3 regions of the Mesorhizobium sp. DCY119 genome follow, and region 1 is predicted to be linked to each of the others. Evidence: predicted binding sites of a transcription regulator. Region 1 holds the regulator's gene; each other region holds the start of a gene.

The links. The regulator PhoB, encoded in region 1, activates phosphate uptake and scavenging genes when phosphate is short. The targets are predictions, from matches to a motif close to TGTCATNNANCTGTCAT.
Region 2: DZG07_RS04760 (esterase-like activity of phytase family protein) is a predicted target of PhoB. The motif match lies at 1,877-1,893, and genes of this name have one in related genera.
Region 3: DZG07_RS12330 (UDP-2,3-diacylglucosamine diphosphatase) is a predicted target of PhoB. The motif match lies at 3,937-3,953, and genes of this name have one in related genera.

What each region holds. Positions count from the first base shown of each region.
Region 1 is NZ_CP031834.1:1,129,902-1,137,393, reverse strand. It holds gene DZG07_RS05505 (ATP-binding cassette domain-containing protein) at 1-296, opposite strand, end outside; gene DZG07_RS05500 (sugar ABC transporter permease) at 313-1,632, opposite strand; gene xylF (D-xylose ABC transporter substrate-binding protein) at 1,825-2,868, opposite strand; gene DZG07_RS05490 (ROK family protein) at 3,146-4,387, shown strand; gene phoB (phosphate regulon transcriptional regulator PhoB) at 4,406-5,095, opposite strand; gene phoU (phosphate signaling complex protein PhoU) at 5,217-5,924, opposite strand; gene pstB (phosphate ABC transporter ATP-binding protein PstB) at 5,958-6,782, opposite strand; gene pstA (phosphate ABC transporter permease PstA) at 6,797-7,492, opposite strand, start outside.
Region 2 is NZ_CP031834.1:1,001,616-1,009,107, forward strand. It holds gene DZG07_RS04745 (hypothetical protein) at 1-34, shown strand, start outside; gene DZG07_RS04750 (hypothetical protein) at 151-888, shown strand; gene DZG07_RS04755 (DUF1013 domain-containing protein) at 1,032-1,733, opposite strand; gene DZG07_RS04760 (esterase-like activity of phytase family protein) at 1,965-4,166, shown strand; gene DZG07_RS04765 (DUF1127 domain-containing protein) at 4,330-4,470, opposite strand; gene DZG07_RS04770 (GGDEF domain-containing protein) at 4,718-6,013, shown strand; gene DZG07_RS04775 (xanthine dehydrogenase family protein molybdopterin-binding subunit) at 6,257-7,492, opposite strand, start outside.
Region 3 is NZ_CP031834.1:2,541,111-2,548,602, forward strand. It holds gene DZG07_RS12315 (DUF2865 domain-containing protein) at 1-460, opposite strand, end outside; gene DZG07_RS12320 (NADP-dependent malic enzyme) at 601-2,931, opposite strand; gene DZG07_RS12325 (SDR family oxidoreductase) at 3,097-3,876, opposite strand; gene DZG07_RS12330 (UDP-2,3-diacylglucosamine diphosphatase) at 3,998-4,819, shown strand; gene DZG07_RS12335 (MFS transporter) at 5,149-6,363, shown strand; gene dgcA (N-acetyl-D-Glu racemase DgcA) at 6,334-7,317, opposite strand; gene DZG07_RS12345 (ABC transporter permease) at 7,396-7,492, shown strand, end outside.

The sequences.
Region 1 (7,492 bases):
TCGACATTGTCGGCCAATGCCAGCGTCTGGTAGATCGTCTCGATGCCGTATTTCTTGGCATCGCGCGGGTTGCCGATCGAGACTTCCTCGCCATTGACGAAGATGGCGCCGCCGTCGCGCTTGTAGGCGCCCGACAGTATCTTGATGAGCGTCGATTTACCGGCGCCATTGTGGCCGAGCAGGGCGACGACTTCGCCGGCATGGAGATCGACCGACGCATCGTCCACGGCGCGAATGCCGCCGAAGGCGATCGAGATGTTCTTCATGTCGACGAGCGGGGTGCTTGTCTGATCCATATGATTGCCTCCCAGATTACTGCACGCGCCGGCGGTAGAGCGTGTCGAGCCACACGGCCACGACCAGCACGAAACCGACGACGATATTCTGCAGCGGCGTGTCGACGCCAAGCAGCACCATGCCCGATTGCAGCGACTGCATCAGCGCAGCACCCAGCATAGCGCCGGCGACCGTGCCGACACCGCCCGCCAGCGACGTACCGCCGATGACGGCTGCCGCGATCACCAGAAGCTCGTCGAGCGTTCCTTGCGCGTTGGTCGCCGCGTTCAGGCGCGCGGTCGAGATCGCGGCGCTGATGGCAGCGAGGAAGCCCATGACCATGAAGATCTTCATGGTTACCCAGCGCGTGTTGATGCCGGCGAGTTCAGCCGCTTCAGGGTTGCCGCCGATGGCGAAGACGTAGCGGCCGAAGCGGGTGCGCGTTGTGACGAAGGTCATGATGATGCCGGCAGCGATCGCCATCAGCACCGGAATGGCGATGCCATGGGCGATGAACAGGCCGCCCTCGGGAATGGTTATGTTGTTGGCCTCGGCATATTTCTTCACCGTGCCTGCCGGCCATGGATAGGAATTGGCGACCCAGACGGCGCCGAGGATGACGGCGCAGGTAACAGCGCCAAGGAACGTTTCGGCCCAGACCGGTCGCAGCGGGAACTTGAAGCGCTTGCGCTGGCGGCGGCCCGAAAGCAGCATCAGGATGACGGCGGCACACGCGACCAAGCCGATGACCCAGCTCCACGTCGCACCGATCGCGCCCTCAGGCCCGCCGCCCATCAGGCGGAACGTTGCATCCATGGGCGCGACCGTTTGGCCGCTGGTGACCCACCACGCCGCACCGCGCCAGACGAGCAGGCCGCCGAGCGTGACGATGAAGGCCGGAATGCCGAGATAGGCGATGAGAAAGCCCTGGAAGGCGCCGATCACCACGCCGACGACGAGGCCGGCAGCCAGCGCAATGACCCAAATGGACGGGTCGCCGAGCGGAAAGCCCATCACCCGCGGCAGGAACACCGCCTGGGTAACGCCCATGATCATGCCGACGAAACCGAGCAGAGAGCCGACGGAAAGGTCGATGTTGCGCGTAACGATGACCAGCACCATGCCGGTGGCCATGACCGCTACAGATGATGATTGAACCGAGAGGTTCCACAGGTTGCGGGGCGTCAGAAACAGCCCGTTCGACAGGATATGGAAGCCGATCCAGATAACCAGGAGCGCGCCGACCATGCCGAGCATGCGGGTATCGAGTTCTGTGGCCTTGAGAAACCGGGCGACAGCGCCGAGTTCGGATGCTCGAGCCCGATCCGCAGATTCGCTCGTTGTCACGTCGGTCATGACTTCCTCCCGCCGGCCTTAACGGTCTTTCGCCGATAGCCGGACTTCATCCTAGCGCATGCCCCTGAAAACCGGAACGATTTCCCGAGGGGGTCATGCGTCGTTTCAAAACATCGGGCCTTCTAGCAAAAGCCCTTAAGAAAACGCCGCGGCTCTGATCAAACCGCGGCGTCGCTATTCAAGCCGAATGGCTTAGTTGCAGGCCGGAACCGAACCTGCCTTCACGCCCTGGCAGACGACGTCCTTGGAAACCCAGCCGGCGTCGATGACGACGTTCAGATTGTCCTTGGTGACCGGAACCGGCTTCAGGAACACCGAGGTCATCTCGACCTTGTTCGGGCCGCCGTCGAACTTCACGGCGTTCGCGATCTTGTCCATCGCGGTGCCGTCAGCGAGCTGCGAGGCGATTTCGGCTGCAGTCTTGCCGAGTTCGCGCGAGTCCTTCCACACCGAAACGGTCTGGGTGCCAAGCGCGATGCGGTTGAGTGCTGCATGGTCGGCATCCTGTCCCGAAACCGGAACCGAGCCGGCCAGGCCCTGGGCGTCGAGAGCGGCAATCGCGCCGCCGGCAGTGCCGTCATTGGCGGCAACGACTGCATCGACCTTGTTGTCGTTGGCGGTCAGGAACTGCTCCATGTTCTTCTGCGCGTTGGCGGGCAGCCAGCCATCGGTATAGGCCTCGCCGACATTCTTGATCTTGCCCGAGTCGATCGCGTCCTTGAGCACTTCCATTGCACCAGCGAACAGGAAGTCCGCGTTCGGATCGGAACCCGAGCCCTTGATGAAGACGTAGTTGCCTTCCGGCTTGACGTCGAACACGCCCTTGGCCTGCATGCGCCCGACTTCCTTGTTGTCGAAGGTCAGGTAGAAGGCGTCCTTGTTTTCGATCAGGCGGTCATAGCCGACAACCGGAATGCCTTCGGCAACGGCCTTTTCGACGGCCGGTCCGATGGCGCTCGAATCCTGTGCCAGGATGATGAGCGCGTTGGCGCCCTGGCTGATCAGGCTTTCGACGTCGGTGAGCTGCTTGGCAGCCGACGACTGCGCGTCAGCGGAAATGTACTTGTCGCCGGATGCTTCGAGAGCAGCCTTGATCGCGGCTTCGTCGGTCTTCCAGCGCTCTTCCTGGAAATTCGACCACGACACGCCGACGATCTTGTCCTTCGCATGCGCAACAGCGCCCAGCGACATGGACAGCGCAACACCCGCCAGCATGGCGGTTGCAAACTTCTTCATGATTTCCTCCCTGGCGCCATGACAGCGCAACGATACTTTGGCCCTCGGGCCCACCCAGAAGCTCTTTTTTTCGAGCCTCGAAAAAAAGAATGACGCATGCGCAGAGTTCTGTCAATATCCTTGTGCCGCTGTTGACGGGCCTGTCTGGTGAAGGGATGGTTCGCAACGGTTGCAAAGGCCAGGAACCCTCGTCCGAGGAGTGATCGCGGTCCAACAACAAGGCAGGAGCCGTTCCGCTTCGGCGGAATGAACAGGCTCCCGGGAGGAATACGAAAACATGTCGGTCGCGATCCGTCACGACGATCTGCGCAAGCGCAACCGCGCCATGGTCATTGCCGCCGTGCGCCAGGCGCAACAGCCGTCGCGCACCGAAATCGCCGGCTCGACCGGCCTCAGCCACTCGACCATTTCCGCAATCTCGTCGGACCTCATCGCCGAGGGCATCCTGCTGGAGGCCAAGGGACCCGAGGCGTCGTCACAAAAGCGCGGGCGGCCACAGGTGGCGCTGGAACTGAACCCCGATGCCGCCGAAATCGTCACCGTCGTCCTTTCCCTGAACTTCCTTTCGGTCGCGATCGTCGACTATTCCGGTGAGGTCGTGTCCGAGGAAGAGCGCAAGCTTGAAACGCTAACCATGTCGCGCGACGGCTTGATCGGCGAATGCGTGGCCATGGTGCGCCGGCAGATCGCGCTGCGTAAATCGGCCGGCCGGCGCGTGATGCGCATCGGCATGGCCGTGCAGGGCATCACCGATTCCACCTCCCGAGCCATGCTGTGGACGCCGATCACGGCGCATACCCACATCGCGTTCGCCGACATCATCGAGGAAGCAACCGGCATTCCGGTGACCGTCGAGAACGACTGCAACATGATCGCGGTGGCGCTGAGATGGCGCAAGCCCGAGCGCTACCACAACGACTTCATCGCCGTGCTGCTTTCGCACGGCATCGGCATGGGCATGGTGCTGAAGGGCGACCTCTTCACCGGCACGCAATCCTCCGGCGGCGAGTTCGGCCATATGATCCACCGGCCCGATGGCGCGCTCTGCCGCTGCGGCCGCCGCGGCTGCGTCGAAGCCTATGCCGGCAACTACGCAATATGGCGTAAGGCAAAACAGGCAAGCGAAGACGACGCGCCGCTTGCCGACATCAGCGATGGCGACATGCGCATGCTGGCAGATGTGGCGCGTGCAGGGCCCGGCCCCGAGCGCGAAGCGTTCCGCAAGGCCGGCGAAGCGATCGGCTTCGGCTTGGGAAGCCTGTTCGCGCTGATCGATCCTGCTCCGGTGGCCGTCGTCGGCATCGGCGCGACCGCTTTCGACCTGATCGAGCCGGCGCTGCGCGAAGCGATCGACAAGACCGCCGGCGGCCAGCACAACAAGGCGATTTCCTTCGATACAGAGCCGAACGAGCTACCACTCATCCGCGAGGGCAGCACCATGCAGGCGCTGACCTTTGTCGATCAGGAGATTTTTGCGCCGGGCTCAAGCCCGGCAGCAGCCGGCCACAAGGTTGCCTGAGAAGCGTCAGGCAACCGCTCAGTCCTCGCGGATGGCGTAGCCCGAGCCGCGAATGGTGCGGATGACATCGGGCATGCGGCCCGTGTTGACGGCCTTGCGCAACCGGCCGACATGCACGTCCACCGTGCGCTCATCGATATAGATCGTCTCGCCCCAGACATTGTCGAGAAGCTGGCTGCGCGAGAAGACTCGGCCGGGATGGCGCATCATGAATTCGAGCAGGCGGAATTCCGTCGGCCCAAGCTTGATCTCGCTCTTCTTGCGATAGACGCGGTGCGCCTCGCGGTCGAGCACGATGTCGCCGACCTTGAGCACGCTGGACAGCACTTCCGGCTTGGCGCGGCGCAAAAGCGCCCTCACCCGCGCCATGAATTCCGGCGTTGAGAACGGCTTGACCAGATAGTCGTCGGCCCCGGTGGAAAGCCCGCGCACGCGGTCGCTTTCTTCACCACGCGCCGTCAGCATGATGATCGGCAGGCGCTCGGTTTCGGGGCGCATTCTCAGCCGCCGGCAAAGCTCGATGCCGGAAACCGCCGGCAGCATCCAGTCCAGCACCAGAAGATCGGGTACGTTTTCCTGAAGCCGGATTTCGGCCTCGTCGCCGCGCGGCACGATCTCGACCTGATAGCCTTCCGATTCGAGATTATAGCGAAGCAGCACGCCCAGCGGCTCTTCGTCTTCGACCACCATGACTTTGGGTGCGATCATCAATTTGCCGTCCTGTTAACGCGATCCGGTTCGAGCCCCCTCGCCTTTCGCATGGTGTCCGGCGGGTTCGCACCGCCGGTGGAACAAGCTTACCCTTTTAAAGCTTCGCTGCCGACCCGCCTCACGCGGCCGGTGCAGTCATCGAAGTTTCGTCCTGCTTCGGCCGATTGAGCGGAAGCTGCTTGCCGGTCATCACATAATAGGCGTTTTCGGCAATGTTGGTGACATGGTCGCCGATACGCTCCAGATTCTTGGCGCAGAACAGGAGATGTGTGCAAGCGGTTATGTTGCGCGGGTCTTCCATCATGTAGGTCAGGAGCTCGCGGAACACGGCGGTGTATTTGACGTCGATCTTCTCATCGGCGGCGCGCAGCGCCTGCAACTCTTCAGGCCGACGCGACACATAGTGGTCGACCACCTCCCGAACCTGATCCAGCACCATGCCCGACATCGCCTCGATCGAATGGGCAAGGTCGCGCGGCGTAGCGCTCTGGCCGACAGCGCTGACGCGCTTGGCGATGTTCTTGGCAAGGTCGCCGATTCGCTCCAGATCGCCGGCCATGCGGATGGCGCCGACCACGGCGCGCAGGTCCTGCGCCATCGGCTGGCGCTTGGCGATCAGCGTGATCGCGCGCTCATCGAGCTCGCGCTGGCGCGCGTCCATGATGGCGTCGTCCGAAACGACGCGCTGGCCGAGCGCATTGTCCGACTGGACCAGCGCCTGGATCGAAGCGCTGACCATCGAGCCGGCCAGGTCGCCCATATCCCGGATGAGACGGTCGATATGTCCCAGATCTTCATCGAAAGAGGTGACGGTATGTTCGCCCATGATGCTGTCCTTGCAATCCGCGTCGTGTTCGCGTCAGCCGAAGCGGCCGGTGATGTAGTCCTGGGTTCGCTTGTCGTCGGGGTTGGTGAACATCTTGTCGGTCGCACCTTCTTCGACGAGATAGCCGAGATGGAACATCGCCGTGCGCTGCGAAACGCGCGCGGCCTGCTGCATCGAGTGGGTGACGATGACGATCGTGTAGTTCTGGCGCAGTTCGTCGATCAGTTCCTCGACCCTTGCAGTCGCGATCGGATCGAGCGCCGAGCACGGCTCATCCATCAGGATCACTTCGGGTGAAACCGCGATCGCGCGCGCGATGCACAGGCGCTGCTGCTGGCCGCCGGAAAGGCCGGTGCCGGGTTCGAGCAGGCGGTCCTTGACCTCGTTGAACAGGCCGGCCTTCTTCAGGCTGGTCTCGACGACATGGTCGAGTTCGGATTTCTTCTTGGCCAGGCCGTGGATGCGCGGGCCGTAAGCGACGTTCTCGTAGATCGACTTCGGGAACGGGTTCGGCTTCTGGAAGACCATGCCGACGCGGGCGCGCAGTTCGACCACGTCGATGTTCTTGTCGTAGATGTCTTCGTTGTCGAGCGTGATCTTGCCGGTCACCCGCGCGCTGTCGATGGTGTCGTTCATGCGGTTAAGGCAGCGCAGGAAGGTCGACTTGCCGCAGCCCGAAGGGCCGATCAGCGCCGTCACCTGGTTCTCGCGCACGTCGAGGTCGACATCGAACAGCGCCTGCTTTTCGCCGTAGAACACGCCGACCTTATTGCCGCGCATCTTGATGATTTCGTTGGGTGTGCCGCTCATTTTATCGCTCACTGCGCTTTCGAGTGCTTTCTCGGTCATGATGTTCATAACATGGTCCTTTTCTACCAGCGCCGTTCAAAGCGGCGGCGCAGCACGATCGCGGTGATGTTCATCGCCATCAGGAAGATGAGCAGGATGATGATGGCGCCCGACATGCGCTCGACGAAAGCGCGCTCGGCCTCGTTGGCCCACATGTAGATCTGCACCGGCAAGGCCGTCGCCGGCTCGAAAGGCGTCGTCGGATAATTGGCGACGAAGGCGACCATGCCGATCAAGAGCAGCGGCGCCGTCTCGCCCAGCGCGCGCGCCAGGCCGATGATGGTGCCGGTCAGGATGCCGGGGGCAGCCAGCGGCAATATGTGCTGGAACACCATCTGCATCTTGGATGCGCCGAGACCCAACGCTGCCGAGCGGATCGACGGCGGCACTGCGGCAAGGGCGGCGCGCGTCGCGATGATGATCGTCGGCAGGGTCATCAGCGTCAGCACGAGGCCGCCGACAAAGGCCGCCGAACGCGGCAGGCCGAGGAAGTTGATGAACACCGACAGACCGAGCAGGCCAAAGACGATCGACGGCACCGCGGCCAGATTGTTGATGTTGACCTCGATCAGGTCGGTCAGGCGGCTCTTCTTGGCGAATTCCTCAAGATAGATCGAGGCGGCAACGCCGATGGGAAGGGCGAGCAGGAGCACGATCACCATCATGTAGAAGGAGCCGATGATCGCTACGCCCATGCCCGAGGTTTCAGGACGGCTGGA
Region 2 (7,492 bases), 130 kb from region 1:
CCGCATACCGATGCTGCCGGAGGCGCGCCGTTAGAACAGCGGACCGGAAGGTGCACGGCGGTCCATGCGATCGCCGCGCGGTTTTCGGAACGCGGCGAATCGGACATGCTGTGCCGACCCTGATGGAAATCGCGGATCGGCATGATCTGAATGAAAAACTGGTTTAGAAACTTGCTCGGGCGTACTCCGGTTGATCCCGAAACCCTGCGTGGGCAACAGAGTGACTGGATCAAGCAAAAGTTCGTGGAGTGGCAGGCGGCGTGGCACGATGCGTTCGACAAGGATGCGGCGCTGCGTGCGGCCGGGGAATTTGAGCGTCCCGATCCGCTTCCGAGTGAGGTTCAGACAGACTACCGGCTGATTTTCGGCATCGCTCGGGCGCAGCCCGAGACGCGACGGGTTTGCTTTGCTCTCTTTCCGAACGGAGCGGAGATGTTGCGGCGCTTCGAGAGTTACCTTGCCGGCCCCTCCACGTCGCTCACAGAAGGAGCGGCCCGCGATCTGGTGGCCGAGATTGCAAGACATATCGACAAGGCCGATCCCAACGAACAGGTTGCTTGGTCAAAGATCGAAATTGTGGACACCAACGCTCCCCATGCTCAAGAGGTTCTGGCCCGGACCGAGGCGATATCTATTCTGTTCGAGGGAAACTTGCTGAACCCTGTTCCCGAGAAGGAACTGCCCGCCATTGCCGCCCAACTGTTTCTGACTGAACCGCTCTACAGTTCAGCAGGCAATTGCTATGAGCTGCGCGACTGGGTGACCGCTGCCATGTTCGATGCGCGCCGCGACAATATCTATGAGCTGACCTACCGGCTTTGGCATGCGGGCTGGCGGCTTCATCTCGCGGAAAATGGCGTCGTTCTGGCTTGTAACCGCACGGATTGACGCCGTAGCTCTCCCGTTGAAAACGATGCTTTGCGTCTGATGCTGGCTGTGTTGCAAACCGGATTTTGCGACCATGGGTTTGGCCTGCCCGGTGTCCAAGTCAGGCCAATAAAAAAAGCCCGCTCGAAGCGGGCTTTTAAGGATCAGGGACGGTCGTCTTCGTCCTCGTCGGGGGTCTTCGACTTCAGCGCCGAAAGCTTGGCGAAGACGGCGTTGGCGTCGAGTTCCTTGTCCTCGTCGGCCACGGCTTCGATCTTCGGCTCCAGCCTTTCGGTCATGGATGCCGGCAGCAGCGTGTCGCCGGACGGTGCGGCAGCCGGGCGTCCGCTCGAGGCGCGCTGCACTTCAATGTCGAGGTCGATCTGCGAGCACAGGCCCAGCGTCACCGGGTCCATCGGCTGCAGGCTGGCGGAGTTCCAGTGCTTGCGCTCGCGGATCTGCTCGATAGTCGCCTTGGTGGTGCCGACGAGGCGAGAGATCTGCGCGTCCTTCAGCTCGGGATGGTTGCGCACCAGCCACAAAATGGCGTTGGGGCGGTCCTGGCGCTTGGACAGCGGCGTGTAGCGCGGGCCCTTGCGCTTGCTCTCGGGCACCCGCACCTTCGGCTCGGAAAGCTTCAGGCGATGGTTGCCGTCCTTCTCGCCGCGGGCGATTTCCTCGCGGGTGAGCTGGCCGGTCATGATCGGGTCCATGCCCTTGATGCCCTGCGCGGACTCGCCGTCGGCGATCGCCTTCACTTCCAGCGGGTGCAGGCCGCAGAACTGGGCGATCTGCTCGAAGGAAAGCGCTGTATTGTCGACCAGCCAGACTGCGGTCGCCTTGGGCATCAGAAGCGTGTTGGCCATCAGATAATATCCTCTCGTTCGCCCGCGTCCCTTGTGCGCGGGCGGTGGTTCAGACCACCGGAATTGGGAAATTCGAGGCGTATATAACCTTGTTCGTGGCCGGGAGCAAGAAAACTTCGCATCGGGCCGCGATGACGGTTCGTTGTCATCGAACTGTCACCTGTCCGTCATCGCAGTGAAATATCGATCGCCCAAAGCAGCATGGAACTCAGCAACCAGGAGAGGTTCATGATGCCCCGTCACTCCCGCCTTTTGATACTCACAGCGGCCCTTGCCGCGTCGGTCGCGCTGCCGGCCCATGCCGACAGTTTCTTCAACCGCGTCGCATCCTTCCCGGTCGCCTCGAACCTGCCTTCCGACATTGACCAGAAGTCGCCGACCTCGTCCGAAATCATCAAGGCGAGCGAAGACGGCAAGACACTGGTCTATTCCGACAGCCCGCTCGGCGCGGTCGGTTTCATCGACATTTCCGACGCCAAGGCGCCGAAGGCCGGCGGCATCGTCAAGATCGAGGGTGAGCCGACCTCCGTCGTCTTTGCCGGCACGAAAGTATTGGCCGGCGTCAACACGTCGGAGAGCAAGGCCAAGCCTTCGGGCAACCTCACCGTCATCGACGCCGCCACCAGGAAGATCGAAGCCACCTGCGATCTCGGCGGCCAGCCCGATTCCGTCGCCGTCAGCAAGGATGGCAAGTTCGCGGCCATCGCCATCGAGAACGAGCGCGACGAGGACCTGAATGACGGCGAGCTGCCGCAGCTTCCCGCAGGCTTCCTCAAGATCGTTTCGCTGAAGGACGGCACGCCCGACTGCGCCACCATCAAGACCGTCGAGATGACCGGCCTGTCGGAAATCGCCTCGGAAGACCCGGAGCCGGAATTCGTCGACTTCAACGACGCCAATGAAATCGCCGTCACGCTGCAGGAAAACAACCACATCGCCATCGTCAATGCCGAAACCGGCAAGGTCACGGCGCATTTCTCCGCCGGCTCGGTCGACCTCGAAGGCGTCGACACCAAGAACGACGGCGCGCTGAACTTCACCGGCAGCATGAAGGGCGTGGCCCGCGAGCCGGACGCGATCAAGTGGCTCGACAACGACCGTTTCGTCAGCGCCAATGAAGGCGACTACAAGGGCGGTTCGCGCTCCTTCACCATCTTCGACAAGACCGGCAAGGTGCTCTACGAATCCGGCCCGTCGCTCGAAATGAAGATCGCCGCCGCCGGCCATTACCCGGAAAAGCGCAACAAGAAGGGCGTCGAGCTGGAAGGCGCTGAAGTCGCCAAGTTCGGCGACACACAGTACATCTTCATCGCCAGCGAACGCGCTTCGATGATCGCCGTCTACAAGGACACCGGCGCCGAGCCGGAATTCGTCCAGCTGCTGCCCTCGGGCATCGGCCCGGAGGGTCTGGTCGCCATCCCCTCGCGCAACCTGCTCGTCACCGCCAACGAGACCGACCTGGTCGAAGACGGCGGCGTGCGCTCGCATGTCATGGTCTATGAGATGGGCGAAGGCCCGGCCGCCTATCCGATGATCGTCTCCAACACTGCCGAAGACGGCAAGCCGATCGGCTGGGGCGCTCTCTCCGGCCTCGCCGCCGACCCCAAGGAAGCCGGCAAGCTCTATGCCGTGTCGGACTCGGTCTACCGCTCGCAGCCGTCGATCTTCACCATCGATGCCACCAAGACGCCTGCCGTCATCACCGGCAAGCTGGTCGTGACCCGCGACGGCGCGCCTGCCCAGAAGCTCGACATCGAAGGCATCGCTTCCGATGGCGACGACGGTTTCTGGCTGGCCTCCGAAGGCGACGCCGCCAAGCTGACGGCGAATGCCATCTACAAGGTCAACGCCAAGGGCGAGATCAAGCAGGAGATCCCGCTTCCGGCCGAACTCATCGGCAAGGATGGCCGCTTCGGTTATGAAGGCATCACCACCATCGGCGAAGGCGACGACCTGACGCTGGTCATGGCCGTGCAGCGCGAATGGGCCGACGATCCGAAGGGTCAGGTCAAGCTGCTCGCCTATAAGCCGAAAGCCAAGGAATGGTCAGGCGTGCGCTATCCGCTCGAAAAGACCGAAAAAGGCTGGGTCGGCCTGTCGGAAATCACCGCCCATGACGGCAAGCTCTACATCATCGAGCGCGACAATCTCATCGGCACCGAAGCCAAGCTGAAGAGCATCCAGTCCGTCTCGCTCGACGCCTTCAAGCCGGCGAAGCTCGACGGCGAACTGCCGCTGGTCGAAAAAACGCTGGTGCGCGACCTCGTGCCGGACCTGAAGGCCGCCACCAATGGCTATGTCGTCGACAAGGTCGAAGGCTTCACCATCGACGCCAATGGCGACGCCTATGTCGTCACCGACAATGACGGTGTCGACGACTCGTCGGGCGAAACCCTGTTCCTCCGCCTCGGCAACATCGCTGCCATCAACTGATCGCGCGGAAATTTAGCCGGTAAACGAAACGGCCGTGGCGAAAGCTGCGGCCGTTTTGTTTTAGATTGGCTCAAAACGACAAAACCCGCCGGACAAGGTCCAGCGGGCTCGGAACCGGCGGGATGAACTATCCCAAACTGGCCGGCTCTGCTTTCAATCGACTTTAGATCGAGGTGCGGGCGATGCTTGCGATGTTGCCGCGGTTGATGCCCAGGTCGCCAAGCTGGCGATCGGTGAGACGATTCAGTTCGCGGACGGTTTCGCTGTAGCGGCGCCAGTTACGGAAAGTGCGGATCGGGTTCATGGTAGCCTCCATTGTTTCGGTAACCTATAGATGGGAATGCCCTTATCCGACTTGAACAGACGCTTTTGCATGGCGGGAATGCATTTATTGCATTGCAACATAAATCTCTGGTAACAGGTCCCGACCCTAAACTCGGTTGCGGCCATTTTTATTTGCCTTGCACCAAAGAAAGGGCGGATTAACCATTAATCGTCACAAAGAACAGTGGTTTGGACGCTGACCGCGTCTTGAGTTTGGGTGGGTGGACGTGGCGAATAGTCTTTTGCTGCTGACTGAGGCAGTGCTTTATTTCGGTGTCATGGCCTGCCTGTTTCGCCTGCGGGCCCGCGTCGGCCTCGGCCTGTTCGTCTGCGCGCTCGGCGTCATGCATTTCCTCGAGACCTATCTCGCCAGCGTCTTCTACATCGAGCTGCCCTTCGGCATGGTTTCGCCCGGCTCCACGGTGATGTTTTCCGGCAAGCTGGTGATGATCCTGCTTCTCTACATGAAGGAAGACGCCGCCACCGTCAGGCAGCCGATCTACGGCCTTCTCGTCGGCAATTTCCTGATGGTCGGTCTCGGCCTCATCCTGCGCCAGCATCAGGTGGTCGATCTCCCCAACGGGCAGTCGCCCGACATCGGTTTCCTCGACGAGATGGGCTGGCTGATGGTCTGGGGCACGACGCTGCTCTATATCGACGCCATCGCCATCATCCTTCTTTACGAGCGGCTCGGGCGCAGCCTCGGCCAGCATCTGTTCGCGCGCATCGCCGCCAGCGTCTGCCTCGTGCTCACCTTCGACCAGATCGGCTTCTATTCAGTGCTGCACATCGTCACCGGCGCGCCGCCCTCGGTGCTGCTCGGCGGCTGGATCGCCAAGATGTGCGCCGGCCTCGTCTTCAGCGCCATGACGGTCGGCTATCTGCGCTGGTTCGAGCGGCCCAGCCTGCGGCCGCAGCGCGGCCTCACCGACGTCTTCGAGACGCTGACCTATCGCGAGCGCTACGAAAAGCTCGTCGAGTTCGCCGGCCGTGACAGCCTCACCGGCCTTCTTCACCGCGGCCGCTTCGAGACCATGGGCGAGCAGGCGGTGACGGTAAGCGTCAAGACCGGTACGCCACTGACGCTGCTGATCGTCGATGTCGACCACTTCAAATCCATCAATGACCGCTTCGGCCATGCCGAGGGCGACCGCGTGCTGAAATGGATCGCCGAGAACCTGACGGTTGCGGTGCGCGCGCAGGATCATGTCTTCCGAATCGGCGGCGAGGAATTCGCCATCCTGTGCCCGCTGCCGCACAATGTCGCCCGTCTGCTCGGCGAAAACATCCGCCAGTCGATCCGCGCTGCGAGCGAAACAGGTCCCGTCAGCCTCACCGTCAGCATCGGGGTTGCCACGGTCGACGTTGCCAGGGCGAGCCTCGCCGAACTCTTCGCGGCAGCCGACAAGCGCCTCTACATGGCCAAGGATGCCGGCCGCGACCGGGTGATGGGCGATGTTGCCGAAGAGGCAGCGCCGTCTGGGGCGGCGCGTGCGCCTTCGGCCGGGTCTGCGGCGGGGTAGGGGTGTCATTTTCGCGCTCTGCGCATATCCCCCCTCTCCGTCGCGCTTCGCGCGCCACCTCTCCCCCATTTCATGGGGGCGAGGAATCCAGGTCCTGAAGCGTCGTGGCCTAACAGAATCCAGGTTCCTCGCCCCATGAAATGGGGAGAGGTGGCTCGGCGAAGCCGAGACGGAGAGGGGGCCTTAGTCCAAACCAAAACGGCCGCGATTTTCATCGCGGCCGTTTGCATGTCTTCTGCCGATCTACGCCGACAGGTTCTTGATCAGCGGCAGCTTGCGGATGGTCTTGCCGGTGGCTGCGCGCAGCGCATTGCCGACGGCCGGGCCGATCGGCGGTACGCCGGGTTCGCCGACGCCGGTCGGCGGCTCAGTCGAGGGCACGATGTGCACCTCGATGCGCGGCATCTGGTCGATGCGCAGCGGCGTGTAGGTGTCGTAGTTCTCCTGGTCGACCACGCCACCCGTCAGCGTCAGCTCTTCCTGCAGGATCGCACCGAGCCCGAAGCCGATGCCGCCTTCCATCTGGGCGCGGATCTGGTCCGGGTTGATCGCGGTGCCGCAATCGACCGCGCAGACGACGCGGTCGACGGTGAAGTCGCTGCCGCCCTTGTAGGTGATCTCGACCACCTCGGCGACGAAGGTCGAGAAGCTTTCATGCAGCGCCACGCCACGGAAGCGGCCTTCCGGCAGTGGCTTGTCCCACTCGGCCTTCTCTGCCGCCAGCTTCAGCACGGCGGCATGGCGCGGATGATCGCCCAGCATCGACAGGCGGAACTCGACCGGGTCGCGGTTGGCGGCGGCGGCGAGTTCGTCGATGAAGGTTTCCATGACATAGGCCGTGTGGGTCGAGCCGACCGAACGCCACCACAGGACGGGGATGTTCACGTCCGTCGTCGTCAGCTCGACCTTCATGTTCGGGATCGCGTAGGGCAGGTTCGATGCGCCCTCGACCGAGGTGGCGTCGACGCCGTCCTTGATCATCGCGGCCATGGGCGAGCCACCCAGGATCGACTGGCCGACGATGTGGTCCTGCAGGGCGACGATCTTGCCGTCCTTGTCGAGCCCGGCCTTGATCGCATGGACATAGGCCGGACGATAGCGCCCGCCACGCATGTCGTTTTCGCGCGTCCACTGCACCTTCACCGGCTTGCCGGGGCCGAGCGCCTTTGCGGTTGCCACAGCCTCGACCACCAGGTCGGCGTCCGATACCGCGCGGCGGCCGAAGCTGCCACCGGTCTTCATCACATGCAGCTTCACCTTGTCGGGCGTCGTGCCGCCGACCTGCGCTGCGGCAGCCTGATAGATGTCGGGCATCTGGTGGCCGCCCCAGACATCGATGGTGCCGTCCTCGTTGACGCGGGCGACTGCGTTGAGCGGCTCGATCGAGGCATGGACGAGATAGGGGAACTCGTAATGCCCCTCGATCACCTTGGCTGCACTTGCCAATGCGCCTGCCGCGTCGCCGTCATTGCGGGCGGT
Region 3 (7,492 bases), 1.4 Mb from region 1:
AATTGTCCGTGCCAGGAGCAAATGGTTGACGCGCAACTACTTGATTGCGGCAGCCATTGGCATTGAGAGAAGCGAGGATGGTCACCCGCGACCTTCCGCCGCCACGTCCGGCAGACTGATCGCGCCTGCGCTGAAGTGTGTCGAGGTTGCGCTCCATCTTCTGGACGTTTGCGTTGATCCTGGCGCATTGCTGCACATTGCTGCCAAACAGGGAAAAACCGCAGCCGGCGGCGCGCGCATTGCTCTTCGCGGCAGCAAGCTGCTGACGTTGTTTGCTCAGGGCTGCATCGTATCTGCGAAATTGTGCAGAGCCGCCACCGCCTGAACCAGCGGACGCAAGCTCGGCCTCGAGCTGACGGCAAACGCGGGAACTGGCGGCCATCGCCGAAGTTGTGAAAAGGATCGAAGCCAAAGCGAACAGCGTCGCCAATGCACGTGCCAAACCGTTCAACCCGGCCATCAGGTGCCCCCCGAACGTTCGCTATGCCTGATCAAAGATTCCGCCGCTGATCAGGCGTCACTCCGTTACCACATATGAGGTTAACTGTTTATTTGCGTTTGGACAGTTGACCTTTTCGTGATCGCTTTAGTTGATGGCTTTCAACCTGCCTTGGCTATCGTTGCCTGAGCCTTTTGCGCTGCTTCCACCACTGCAAGCGCGGTCATGTTCACCACGCCGCGCGAGGTCACCGACGGCGTCAGGATATGCGCGGGTTGCTCGGTGCCGAGCAGGATCGGCCCGACATGCAGGGCGTCCGTCATCTGCTTCACCGTGGTCAGCGCGATGTTTGCGGAGTCGAGATTGGGGAAGACAAGGAGATTGGCTTCGCCCTTGAGCGTGGAATGCGGATAGACGCGTTGCCGCAAATGTTCCGACAAAGCGGAGTCGGCGTGCATTTCACCGTCGCTCTGCAGGTCGGGCGCGATCCTCTTCAGGATCGCTGCTGCCTCGCGCATCTTCAGTGCGCTCGGAGAATCGCGCGAGCCAAAATTCGAGTGCGACAGCAGTGCCGCCTTGGGCTCGATGCCGAAGCGGCGGATTTCCTCGGCCGCCAGTATGGTCATCTCGGCGATTTCCTCAGCGGTGGGATCAACCGTCACATAGGTATCGGTGAAGAAGGTAACGCCACGGCTCGAAATCAGCATCGACAGTGTGGAGAGATCACGGTCGCTGACGCCGGCGCGCGGTCCGATGATCAGTGTCACATTGCGCAAATGACGGGCAAATCGCCCTTCGAGGCCGCAGATCATGGCGTCGGCATCGCCGCGCCGCATGGCAAGTGCCGCGATGACCGTCGTATCCGTTCGGACCATGGTGCGCGCAGCTTCCTGGGTCACGCCGCGCCGGCCGGTGAGCTCGATCAGCTGATCGACATAGTCGCGGTAGCGCGGATCGTCCTCGGGGTTGATCAGTTCGAAATCCGTGCCGGGGCGAATGCGCAAGCCGTAGCGCCGCAACCGGACATCGATGACATTCGGGCGGCCAATAAGGATCGGCTCGGCAATGCCTTCCTCAAGCACCACCTGTGCGGCGCGCAGCACGCGCTCGTCTTCGCCGTCGGCATAGATGACGCGTTTGGCCGTCGACATCTTCGCAGTGGAAAACACCGGTTTCATGACAAGGCCGGAGCGGAAGACGAAGCGGTTGAGCCGGTCGATATAGGCCGGAAAATCGGTAATGGGTCGCGTTGCAACCCCGGTGTCGCAGGCAGCCTTTGCAACCGCCGGTGCGATTCTCAGGATCAGGCGCGGATCGAACGGCGAGGGGATCAGAAAATCGGGTCCGAAGACCGGCGTCTCGCCGGAATATGCACGCGCTGCGACGTCTGACGGTTCCTCGCGGGCAAGGGCTGCGATGGCGCGGACGGCGGCCATCTTCATGTTTTCATTGATAGCGCTGGCGCCGCAGTCGAGTGCACCGCGGAAGATGTAAGGAAAGCACAGTACGTTGTTGACCTGATTGGGGAAATCCGACCGACCGGTGCAGATCATGGCGTCCGGCCGCGCCGCGCGAGCGACTTCCGGCATGATCTCCGGCGTGGGGTTGGCAAGTGCCAGGACAAGCGGCTTGTCCGCCATGTGCTTCAGCAGTTCAGGCTTCAGAACGCCTGCAGCAGAGAGGCCGAGGAATACGTCCGCGCCGCCGATGACATCCTCAAGCGTGCGCGCATTGGTGTCCTTCACATAGGGGTCTTTCCAGCGGTCCATCTCGTCCAGCCGCCCCTTGTAGGCAACGCCGAAACGGTCGGTGACCCAGATGTTTTCCACCTTGGCGCCAAGCGAAACCAGGAGGTTGAGGCAGGCAAGCGCTGCCGCACCAGCACCCGACGTGACGATCTTGATGTCCTCGATCTTTTTGCCGGCGAATTCGAGACCGTTCAGCACCGCTGCCGCAACGATGATCGCGGTGCCGTGCTGGTCGTCGTGGAAGACCGGGATTTTCATCCTAGCCTTCAAACGCTCCTCCACCTCGAAGCACTCGGGAGCCTTGATGTCTTCGAGGTTGATGCCGCCGAAAGTCGGCTCAAGTGCCGAAATGGTCTCGACCATGCGGTCGATCTCAGGCGCGTCGATCTCGATGTCGAACACATCGATGCCGGCGAATTTCTTGAACAGGACGGCCTTGCCTTCCATCACCGGCTTGGAGGCGAGGGGACCGATATTGCCCAGGCCGAGCACGGCAGTGCCGTTCGAGACCACGCCGACCAGATTGGCGCGCGCGGTATAGTCCGCAGCCGTTGCGGGATCGTCCCTGATCGCGAGGCACGGTGCGGCGACGCCTGGCGAATAGGCCAGCGCCAGGTCGCGCTGATTGCCTAGGGGCTTGGTTGCCTGGATCTCCAGCTTTCCCGGCACCGGGTATTTATGGAAATACAGCGCCGCCTCTTCGAAATCGGAACGCGCCGCATCGTTGTTTTTTTCGTTGTCCATGGTTGCGGTTTAACCCCGTATTCGATCGTTTCGACTGTGTTTTATCATGCGATTCCGGTTTTTCGAGGCGGTCCGTGAACGAAAATAACTGGAATCGGGAAGATCCCATGATTCCAGTTACTTGCCGTCAGAATCTCGCGAAATGAATCGGCTGGTGAATTCCCCCTAGAAGGCGCTCACATAGAGCCCGCCATCGACGGGTATGTTCTGCCCGGTGAGATAACCCGCGTGAACCGAGCAGAGAAAGGCGCAGATCTGGCCGAACTCTTCCGGCGTGCCGAGGCGTTTGGCCGGAACGTCGGCGCTGATACGCGTCTTGCGCTCACGTGATGCTTCGGGCGACTCGACGCTGCCTGGCTCGTGCGGGCCACGAAGCCGGTCTGTGTCGAGCTTGCCCGGAAGCATGTTGTTGATGGTCACGTTGCGGTCGGCAACCGTGCGGGCAACGCCAGCCAGGAACGATGTCAGGCCGGCACGCGCGCCCGACGACAGATCAAGGCCGGGAATCGGCACATAGACCGACAGCGACGTGATGTTGACGATACGGCCGAAACCGCGCTCGGCCATGCCCCCGACCACGGACTGGATGAGCTCGATCGGCGTGATCATGTTGTTGACGACGCCGTCGAGCATTTTCTGCCGGTCGAGTTCCTTGAAGTCGCGGAAGGGCGGCCCGCCATTGTTGTTGACCAGAATGTCGGGTGCGGGGGCTGCCGCCAGCAATTGCTTCTGAACCTCCGGGTCGGAAACGCTGCCCGGAACTTCGATAACCTTCACGCCAAAGCGGTCGCGAATCTCCTGCGCGGTTTTTGCCAGGATCGCCGCGTCGCGTCCGTTGACGACAAGATCGCAGCCGGCTTCCGCCAAGGCGATAGCGCAGCCGCGTCCCAACCCGCGACTTGATGCGCAGACGATCGCTGTCTTTCCCCGAATGCCGAGATCCATGATGTGCTTTCTCCGATTTGCAGGCGGCCAACCTATCGCGCCGGTGACGCAGACCGCAACCGTCATACGCCTGTTGCATGAATCGGGGCATAGGCTGCGCGACAGCAACGGAACAGAACCCATGTCCGGCGAAGCACCTCGCGCATTCCGCACCCTGTTCATTTCTGACGTCCATCTGGGCTCCAAGCCGGCCAAGGCTGAGTTCCTGATCGATTTCCTGCGCCATCACGAGGCGGAGACCATCTATCTCGTTGGCGACATCGTCGACGGCTGGCGGCTGCGCCGGTCGTGGCACTGGCCGCAGACCCACAATGATGTCGTCCAGAAACTGCTGCGGCAGGCCCGCAAGGGTACCAACATCATCTACATCGCCGGAAACCACGACGAGTTCCTGCGCATGTTCCAGGGCGTGCATTTTGGCGGCATCGTCGTTGCCGACCGCGCCATTCACGAGGCTGCGGACGGCAAGCGCTATCTCGTCATTCACGGCGACCAGTTCGACACGATCGTTCACAATGCCCGCTGGCTCGCCTATCTCGGCGACAAGGCCTACGACATGGCCATCATCGTCAACCGGGTCGTCTCGCGGGCGCGGCGTCTGTTCGGCATGCCGTACTGGTCGTTCTCGTCCTGGGCCAAGGTCAAGGTCAAGAAGGCGGTGAATTTCATCGGCGCCTTCCAGGACGTCCTGACCGAGGAAGCGCGCCGTTCGGATGTCGATGGCGTCATCTGTGGTCATATCCATCACGCGGTGATCGAGGATTTCGGCGACGTGCGGTACATCAATACGGGCGATTGGGTTGAAAGCTGCACAGCGGTGGTGGAGCATTTCGACGGTTCGATGGAAATCCTGTGGTGGCCGCAGGTTCAGGCAAAAGCTCCGGCCGCCGAAACAACTTTTGTGCCGACGGTAATCGAAGGCGGCGGCGTCAAGGCAGCCTGACGGGCAATCGACCATGTTTAGAGATCTGGCAGACGGGCGCCGCAAGCGCGCCGAAGGCTTGCCACTGCATGCTCCGGCGTCATCGATGACGCCGCAACCGGCAAGCAGGCGCGCCATGCGACTTGGCGTGCTCGGCAATCATCAGGGCCACCAGCCGGCAGTGCGGAACGCTGCAGCGCAGCCAATGGTTTTGCCGCGGAGCCATAAGCGCCTGGCGCAGGAAATGGCTGGACCAGGACGTTTCGCAGCCATCCTCACCGTGTTAAGTGAGCCAGCTACGCGGCTGAATCTTTTCGCATGAGTCGCGCTACCTGGACTGCGCGCCCTCAATGTCATTGCCGCCGCTCTCGCCTGAACAGCTCGTCAAGCCGCGTCATTTCGAACTGCGCATTTCGCTGATCTTTGCGGCTCTTTTCATTCCGCAGGGCGTGCATCTTCCTTATTTCCCGTTGTGGCTGGAGGCAAAAGGCTTCGACGCGGAGAAGATCGCCATCATCCTTGCCGCACCGATGTTCCTGCGCGTCGTCACCACGCCGTTCATCTCGGCCATGGCCGATGAGGCGAAGGATCGCGCCAATGTGCTGATCGTGATGGTTGCGGCGGCGCTGCTGATCTCGGCGGGCTATTTTTTGCCACCCACCTATGTGACCGTGCTCGGCGTTTCGCTTGCGCTGGCGGTGGCATGGACGCCGCATGCGCCTCTTACCGATTCATTGGCGCTTTCAGGCGTCAGGCGTTTCGGTTCTACCTATGCCAATATGCGAATCTGGGGCTCGGCGGCCTTTCTCGGCGCCAATCTTGCCGGTGGGGCGATCCTGTCGTTTACGGGTGCTGAGGCCGTGCCGGTGATGATTTCCATCGGGTTGGTTGGAATCCTGGCAGTATCGTTCATTGCTCCCCGTATCGGGCGGCCACGGCGCGCATCCCCGCTCTCTGCGGTCGATATTCAGGAATCGGCGCCAAAGCTTCTCAACCGCTATTTCGTGTTCTTCGTCGTTGGAGCCGGCATCATCGTTGCCAGCCACGGCTTTCTCTACAGCTTCATCTCCATTTATTGGAAATCGATCGGCATCAACGACACGGTGATCGGCTTGCTGTGGGCCTCTGCGGTTGTGGCCGAAGTCGGCATGTTCATGATCTTCACGCGCATCTTCGGCAGGATGCGGCCGCCGACGCTGCTTCTGATGGCGGGGTTGGCGGCGATTGTCCGCTGGCTTGCCTTTCCGCTGATCTGGCCGCTGGGGCTTGGCGTCGGCGGCTTCTTCGCCGTCCAGTCGCTTCATGCCTTTTCCACGGCTCTCATCCTGATCGGCGTGCAAAAGCTGATTGCCGAAACCGTGGCGGAGGAGCGCACCGGGGCCGCCCAGGGCATTGCCTTCTTCGCAAACGGCCTTTCGATGGCGACAGTGACGCTGGTTTCCGGACCGCTTTACGGACGCCTCGGCATTGGCGGCTTCTACGTTATGGCTGCGGTTGCGATGGTTGGACTGGTCTTCATAGCGCTTGCGGCAAAATCAGCCCCAGAGCGCCGCATCCGGCGGTGAGACCTCAGAACCCCGGTAAAGCAGTCCGGGCTCCCGGTCGCGCGCCAGAAGCAGGGGACCGTCGAGGTCGACGAAGTCTGCGCTCTGCGCCAGAAGCACAGCCGGCGCCATAGCCAGCGATGTTCCGACCATGCAGCCGACCATGATCGAGAAGCCCAGGTCCTTGGCGCGGTCGCGCAGCGCCAATGCAGCGGTCAGGCCGCCGGCCTTGTCGAGCTTGATGTTGATCGCGTCGTAGAGGCCGGCGAGTTTTTCGAGATCGTCGACGCCATGCACGCTCTCATCGGCGCATAGCGGGACGAGGTGAGGAACCTGGCGCAAAATGCCATCCTTGCCGACCGGTAATGGCTGCTCGATTAGCGCGATACCGAGTTTGGCTGCAGCGGCAAGGTTTTCGCGGATGTTCTCGTCCGTCCAGCCTTCATTGGCATCGAGGATGATTCGGCTGTTGGGTGCTGCTTCGGTGACGGCGCGAATGCGGGCAATGTCGTTGTCGCCGCCGATCTTGACCTTTAACAGCGGTCGGCCGGCATTCTCGCGCGCCTGCGCCGCCATGGCTTCGGGCGTTCCGAGAGACAAAGTGTAAGCGGTTTCGAGCGATGTCGGCGGGGTCTGAGAAAGCTCCCGCCACACCGGGTTGCCCGACGTCTTGGCCTCCAGATCCCACAGCGCGCAATCCACCGCATTGCGGGCGGCACCTGCCGGCATCGCATCGATAAGTGCCTTGCGACCCATGCCTGCCGCTATTGCGGGCGCGATTGCCTCAATAGCATCACGAACGCCTTCCATGGTCTCGCCATAACGCTTGTAGGGAACGCATTCGCCCCGCCCGACGAAACTACCATCCGATATCGTGCAGACGATGACTTCCGCTTCGGTCTTTGAACCGCGCGAGATTGTGAAGGTGCCGGCGATCGGAAATCGCTCGGCATTGACCGAAAGGACACGCGCCATATTTTTCTTCTCCGCCAGTCGGTGCAGCACAGTTCGAGAAAGTGACAGACTCTGAATGACGGGATAAGACAGGCCGCAATGTTGTTCAATGGCGGCAAGGAAACGAGCGCAATAGAGGAGGCCGGTCCCCGCATCACGGAGACGGGGAAAGGCGACGCATTGTCCTACGCCTTGT